2 regions of the Marinobacter sp. DS40M6 genome follow, and region 2 is predicted to be linked to the other one. Evidence: predicted binding sites of a transcription regulator. Region 2 holds the regulator's gene; the other holds the start of a gene.
What was found. Region 2 encodes FliA, which starts transcription of late flagellar genes. Its sites were predicted from a motif close to CTAAAGTTTNNNNNNNNNNNGCCGNTAA; they were not measured.

Region 1 (3,636 bases), 130 kb from region 2:
ATCAATTGCACCATCGGCACCGACAAAGTTGGTGATCAGGTCAACCGTACGTTCGCCAACACCTTCAATAAATTGTATCGAGCCTCGACTTCCAGTCTGATCGCCCAATATTTGTACCTGGAGCCCAGACGCAGCACCGCTGTTTTCGCCCAGAAACAGTGTTTGCCCTTCGCCTTCAGCTGTTCTTCCGTCAATGGTACCCGCAACATCGAGGCCATCCGTGCTTGTGGCGGCATCCAATCCAAACGTAGCCGCGCTTTCAGCGGACGACAAGGTGACCGAAGACTCGCTGCCGTAGGTGGAGGAAGAGAAAACCAGCTCATCCCCAGCCCCCAGGCTCACCTGAACGGACCCATCTGACGCGTTCAGCGCGTTGTTGCTATTAAGCTGAGCCTGAATCTCGTCAACCAGATCCTGTGCACTGTTGTAAGTCTGCTGTGTAAGCTGAAGGTTAACGGAGGTATCACCATTAACCAGCAGTGAAAACTCATCATTTGTTCCGTCAATAGTAACGGGAAAAGTGGCTGCGGCATTCCCGGCAAGCGTGCCTTGGGTCGCAGCCTGGGTCACGTTGATATCATAGGTTCCAGGTTCGGTGTTTACACCACTGCGAACAAACTCTACCTGGCTGTCGGTAGCCCTGCCCTGTTCGGCAAACAAGGCCGTGACATCGTCCGGATTAGCCTTTAACTGCGCCATGAACTCTTCGCGGTCAAATTCCAGAGAGCCAGTCTCGAAATTTGTGGTAATACCCACATCCGCCAGACTTCGGACACTTGCGTCTTCAAGCCCGGGAACAACGCGGGTCAGCACTTGGCGGAGTTGGTTCTGAATACCCCGAATAACGCTATCGCCAGTCAGAAGGCTTCCGCTACCGCTCTCTGCATTGAATCCTGCCAGCGCATCAATGGTTTCCTGCAGGCCATTAAATTTCTCGACAAAGCCCTGGACACGGTCTGCTACCGCTCCGAGATCCTGTTCAACCTTAACCGTGGACGTACCAGTGGCAGTCAGATCAAATGTCAAACCATCAATGACGTTCTCAAAACTATTGGTAGAACGGGTAACCTCTACGCCATTGATACTCATCACGGCGTCCGACGCGGCGATTGTCTCATTGAGACCGGCGCCCGCATCCATTGATGTGTTAAACGCAAAACGGGAAAGCCCCTGGGCATCGGTATCCGTGCCGGCGCTGTCGCCCGATACGGAAATACTAACGGCGTTTGCCGTACCGGTTTCGTCTGCCGATAGTACGAGCTGGAAACCACTACCGGTATCGATTACGCCCGCTGAAACCCCTGCATCAGAATCGTTGATCGCGTTTGCCAGGCCCTGCAACGTGTCGTTACTGCTGTCTATAACAATATTGGTGGTGTTGTCACCAACAGAAAGCGTCATTGTTCCCTGGCCAACACTGGTCTTGTCGCGATCCGCGAATACATCACGAGACGCGAGCGCCTGAGCACTGGCGAGACTTGTCACATCGACACTGTAAGTACCGCGGTTAGCCTTGGAGCTGTCCACAGACACAGCAACGTCTTCGTTGGACGACGTTGCAGAAAAGGCTTTGAGATTATCTGGAGCACTCAATTGCCGCATTGGAAGGCGCAGCTCTGTTACTGCACTGCGAAGCGTGCCATAGGCAGAAATCAGCGCCTGGGTGCGCTCGGTTTTCTGAGCCAAACGATTTTCCGTCGGTGCCCGTTCCGCTTGCACCAACTGATCGACCAACTCGGAGGTCAGAACACCAGACCCGATACCCAACGATGATATATTTGCCATAGTATGTGCCTCCTCAGGAGGGCAATTTCCAATGCTATTCCATATATCGGCCTGAAGCGGCAAAACTTTGCCTTTTCTACCGACCAATTTTGTAACCACATGTAAGCAAAACACCGCCGGCCCCTTTCGGGTGCGGCGGTGCTGAACAACCGTTTTCAACGTCAGGCCAAGAGCGGCAAACTCTAGACCTTCGTGTTGAATAACGTCAGCGGTTCATCCTGCTGCAAGTTTTCTGCCAACCTCAACGCAACTTCATCCGGAATTTGCCGAATAACCTCTTGGGTGGACTGATCGACGACCTTGACGATCGTCTGTCCCCGCTCGTTATCCACTTCAAACTGCAAATCCCTCTGGACCGTCTGAACGAAATCGTTCAGTTGAGACACGGCATCATCCAATTTCTCTTTCTGTGCCTCACTGCGCCTTTCGAGCCTCTCAGCTTTCGAAAGTTCCTGAGCCCCGGACAACAACTCCGAACGCTCAGCAAGACCAGGTGATGAAGGTGCAGTCAGGGCGGAGGCATTCCTGCCTTCGGCCTGAGATGACGAAATTGCCCGAGCCGGAGCTTGCTCGCTGGAACGAATCAGCTTCAAATCCGGGCCATTCAGGTTAACGCCATTCATAGCTCACCTCGCTATCCTCATACAGCAGTAAACCGGGGCCCAAAGACCCCGGCCTTGCCGTTATGCCCCTGTTACTGCAGGAGGGACAGAACCTGCTGCGGGCGGGCATTCGCCTGCGCCAGTACAGAGATACCAGCCTGCTGGAGAACCTGCGCCTTGGACAGCTTAGCAGTTTCAGATGCGAAGTCTGCATCCAGAATCCGGCTGTTAGCGGCCGACAGGTTTTCGGCAGTTGTGCTCAGGTTGGCGATTGTGGATTCAAACCGGTTCTGGGCAGCACCCAGGTCGGCGCGGATACCACTGATCTGCTCAAGAGCCGCATCTGCAATCTCGATTGCGCTGTTAGCGCCTGCAACAGTACCGATGTCGATAGAAGACACTGACTGGAGGTTAGAACCAACCACGGTGTCTGCTGCAACGTTCAGAATGCTACCAGCGGTCTCGGCAACCGAGGAACTGACCGAGAACGCACCGGATGAAGCGAACTCAACAGAACCAGAAGCAATCGTGCTGTCAGTGCTGCCAGCGGTCAAAGTAACCGCACTTGGATCACCACTGCCCTGCAGCGTGGCGGTACCGGTAGCGTTACCTGAGTTGGCAAAGTCCTGCAGACGGATGTCTTTACCATCAGCCTGGGTCAGTGTGATTTCGCCACCGTTTGCTTCAGCCGTAACACCAGTGGTGCCTGAGGTATCATTGATCGCTTTGGCCAGCGCACCCAGGTCAGTGGTAGTTACCGCTGCGGAGATGGTCGCTGTGTCGCCACCACTACCAAGCGTGAAGGAAACCGTACCATCGTCAGACAGACCAGCGAGGGTTGCCGTGGTCGATGCAGTAGCCGTTACACCAGTCGTGCCGGTTTCAGCGTTAACAGCAGCCGCAATCGCTTCTGCAGTATCGCCTTGGGTAATACCAATGACCTCAGAGCCTTCAGTTCCAGAAACGGTGATGTTCTGTGTAGCAATGGTGTTGTTGGCAACCGTTGCCACATCAGCCGCAGCTACCGCAACAGAACCTGTGCCCTGGCTGACAGTGGTATCACTTTCACCGGATACGGTGTTGTTACCAAGGTCGGCACCACGAGCACCGGTCACGGATACTGAGATGGTCTGGTTAGCGTTGGCACCAACCTGGAATGACTGAGCAGTGAAGCTGCCATCCAGAAGGTTGAGGCCGTTGAACTGGGTAGTACCGGCAATACGGTCAAGCTCTTGCTTCAGCTGGTTTA
Region 2 (3,636 bases):
TCCTGTCCCGATACTACGTCTTCGCGTTCTTCGGCCTTGATCTGTGGACCAACACCCTGTTCCGCCGATATCTTTTCCCGCTCTTCCAGTTCATGCACGGTGCCGGTCATCTGGTCCACATGACTCGCCATCACTACCAGGCTCAACAGATGCTCTTCCACCTCTTTAACCAGAGTGGTGACCTTTTGGATCACCTGCCCAGTGAGGTCCTGGAAATCCTGGGCCAGAAGAATTTCCGACAAGTTGTCGTACATCGCCCCGGCATCGGTATTCAGGGTCACGAAAAACGTGTCGATACGGGCATAGAGCTCACGAAATTCAGCCGGCGCCATCTCGCGGCGACGCAGTTTCTGCCACTGGTCTCTCAGCTCGGCGGCCTCGTCGCGGAGGGCGCTGGCCTTGGGCATAGCCTCCTCAACCAGATCCATGGTCCGATTGGCCGCTTTACCGGTCATCTGAACCACGTACTCAAGGCGATCCGACGCATCGGTCATCTTCGACAGAGCTTCTGACTGTTCGGCGTTACGGGGATCGATCTGGAAATTGCGGATCGCCTCGTGGAGGCTGCGGGTCAAGCGGCCGACTTCCCGATACAGGCTCTGGTCCCTCACCTCGCTCAATTCATTGATCAGCGTCATCGCGCGGCCATAGTCCCCGGCGTTGACCTGTTCAACCAACTCGGCCGCCTGGCTGCGGAGTTTCTCCGTGACCTCCGGGTCGAGCCCCTGTGGGTCTTTTTTTCTATTGCTCATGGGAGCCGTCCGACCTCTGAATTACTGGATGCGTTCGAAGATCTTCTCAATCTTCTCCTTGAGTACGGCTGCCGTGAAGGGCTTGACCACGTAGCCGTTCACACCGGCCTGCGCAGCAGCGACAATCTGGTCGCGCTTCGCCTCGGCGGTCACCATGAGCACAGGCAGGGTTTTCAGGCTGTCATCGGCACGGACTTCCTTGAGCAGATCGAGTCCGGACATCCCTGGCATATTCCAGTCGGTTACCAGAAAATCGTATTTGCCGCTCCTGAGCATAGGCAGTGCTGTATTGCCGTCGTCTGCTTCGTCAGTGTTGGTAAAACCGAGATCGCGAAGCAGGTTCTTAATGATCCGTCGCATTGTGGAGAAGTCATCCACAATCAGGATTTTCATGTTCTTGTCCAATGGGACCTCCAGTTAAAAACGCCCGGAATTCGTTTTTGGCTTCCGGCTCACAGTCTAGCAGGCCGGTAGTTTAACCGCTTATTGTGTGGCCTTTGAGCCGGTTGTAAAGCACCGGTTACCAAAAGGCTACAGTAAAGAATGCCTGGTAACGCCGTTCAATGGGACTGGCGGCCTGTTCAGCTCTGCCAACCAGTAAGACGCCCCCGCAGACGGAGCGCGGCCTGGCTGTGAATCTGGCTGACCCGGCTTTCACTGACACCCAACACAGCACCAATTTCCTTCAGGTTCAATTCTTCCTGATAGTAAAGGCTGAGCACCAGCTTTTCTCGCTCGGGCAGGTCACCAATCGCAGCTGCCAGGCTCTTCCGGAAGTTGTCAGACGCCAAGCCATCCAACGGGTTATCACTGTCCTCTGTTTCTTCTATCGGCAGCTCGCCGGATTCATTGAGCTCATCCAGGCTAAAAAGTCGGCCACTGTTAGCATCGCTCAGGGAGGAATAGTATTCGTCGAGGTCCAGCCCCAGCTCCTCGGCTACTTCCGAGTCTTGAGCTTCCCGACCCAGGCGGTCCTCGACAGCCTTGATGGCTTTGGCAATGCGGCGGGAGTTCCTGTGGACGGATCGGGGTACCCAGTCACCTTTGCGAATTTCATCTACCATGGCTCCGCGAATCCGGATCCCGGCGTATGTCTCAAAGGTAGCCCCCTTGTCGGAACTGTATCGCTGTGCAGCTTCCAACAAGCCAATCATGCCTGCCTGCATAAGGTCATCCAGTTGGACAGATGCCGGCAGCCGCGCCATGAGGTGAAGCGCTATTTTTTTGACCAGCGGGGCCTGCTCCTCAACGAGCTGGGAAGGTCCTCGTGTACCCGTCCGGTTGTAGGTTCCAAGTTCTTTCGCCAATGTCATGTATCCGGCTATTCAGTGACAGGATCAAAATCAGACTTCGACGAGCCGCTCCACAAAGAATTCCAGATGTCCCCGGGGCGATGATGGCAGCGGCCAGCTATCCACTTTCTCCGCGAGGCTCTTGATCGCCAACGATGCTTTTGCCCGCGGATAGGCATCCAGCACGGCACGCTGGCGCTGTACCGCTTTTTTTACGGCCTCGTCATACGGCACCATACCCACATATTGTAGGGCCACATCAAGAAAGCGCTCGGTAACCCGGGTCAGTTTTTCAAACAGATGGCGACCTTCCTGCTCATTCCTGACCTGATTGGCCAGTATACGGAAGCGGTTGGTGCCGTAATCCCGGTTCATAAGCTTTATAAGGGCGTAGGCATCGGTGATAGAGGTAGGTTCATCACAAACAACCAGTAATAGTTCCTGTGAGGCCCGGAGGAAACTGACCACCGATTCGGAAATACCCGCAGCGGTATCAACGATCAGCACATCGATCTGGTCACCCAGTTCGCTGAACGCGTTGATCAGGCCAGCGTGCTCCAGATTGGAAAGCTGGGTCATGCGTTGGGTACCTGAGGACGCAGGCACGATTTTGATGCCACCGGGGCCGTTGACCAACACATCCCGAAGGTCACATTCCCCGGCGATGACGTCCTGGATATTACGATTGGCGGTAATGCCAAGCAGAACGTCAATGTTGGCAAGGCCCAGGTCGGCATCGAGCAGCACCACCCGCCGTCCCATTTGTGCTAGGGCGATGCCAAGGTTCACTGATACGTTGCTCTTGCCAACGCCCCCTTTCCCGCCGGAAACGGCAATCACCTGTACCGGATGTGGTTTGCTCATACTGACTCTGATCTCTTGCCGCGTTTAACCGCAGGCTGTGTTGTTTTTAAACAGCGACTGCCTGTTGCTGCTGGAGTTTCTTCAGCCTCTCCACGGCCAACCGCACCAGCGGAATGGACTCAGCGTGGTGCAGGTCTTCCGGGATTTTCTGCCCGTCGGTGTAATACGCCACCGGCAATCCCGTTTCCATGACGAATCCCAGCGATTCACCCAGGGTCAGTGCTTCATCGATTTTGGTCATCACACAACCCGTAAGATTTGCCATCTTATAGCAATGCCAAACGGATTTCATGATGCGCGGCTGACTGGTTGCCGAAACCACCAGATGGGTTCGAATCCGATGGTGACTGCGAGCCAGCTCCATAAGCTGCTCCTCGTAGCCCTTGTCGGTGCTGGTCAGGCCAGCGGTATCAATCAACACCAGGTGCCGGTCCGACAGTTCGTCCAGTATGTCGTCCAGGGAATGGGTTTCGTCCACAACCCGAACCGGAACGTTCAGTATGCGCCCGAACACAAATAGTTGCTCATGGGCCGCGACCCGATAGCGATCGGTGGTGACCAGCGCCAGAGAGTCGGCGCCGTGGCGCAGCACATAGTGCGCGGCCAGCTTGCCGATGGTCGTCGTCTTGCCGGACCCGGTTGGGCCCACCAGGGCGTAGACACCGCCCTCATCCGCCCATTCAGTACGCGCGGTCTTCACACCGGCGGCCAGCATTTTCAGAGACTGC

Region 1: a site for FliA is predicted at 1,829-1,856, ahead of fliD (flagellar filament capping protein FliD). Genes of this name have one in related genera too.

What each region holds. Positions count from the first base shown of each region.
Region 1 covers NZ_JAFCAE010000004.1:185,215-188,850, forward strand. The annotation lists gene fliD (flagellar filament capping protein FliD) at 1-1,785, opposite strand, end outside; gene JJO78_RS11635 (flagellar protein FlaG) at 1,968-2,408, opposite strand; gene JJO78_RS11640 (flagellin N-terminal helical domain-containing protein) at 2,480-3,636, opposite strand, start outside.
Region 2 covers NZ_JAFCAE010000004.1:58,177-61,812, forward strand. The annotation lists gene JJO78_RS11030 (protein phosphatase CheZ) at 1-752, opposite strand, end outside; gene cheY (chemotaxis response regulator CheY) at 774-1,157, opposite strand; gene JJO78_RS11040 (RNA polymerase sigma factor FliA) at 1,334-2,065, opposite strand; gene JJO78_RS11045 (MinD/ParA family protein) at 2,096-2,908, opposite strand; gene flhF (flagellar biosynthesis protein FlhF) at 2,955-3,636, opposite strand, start outside.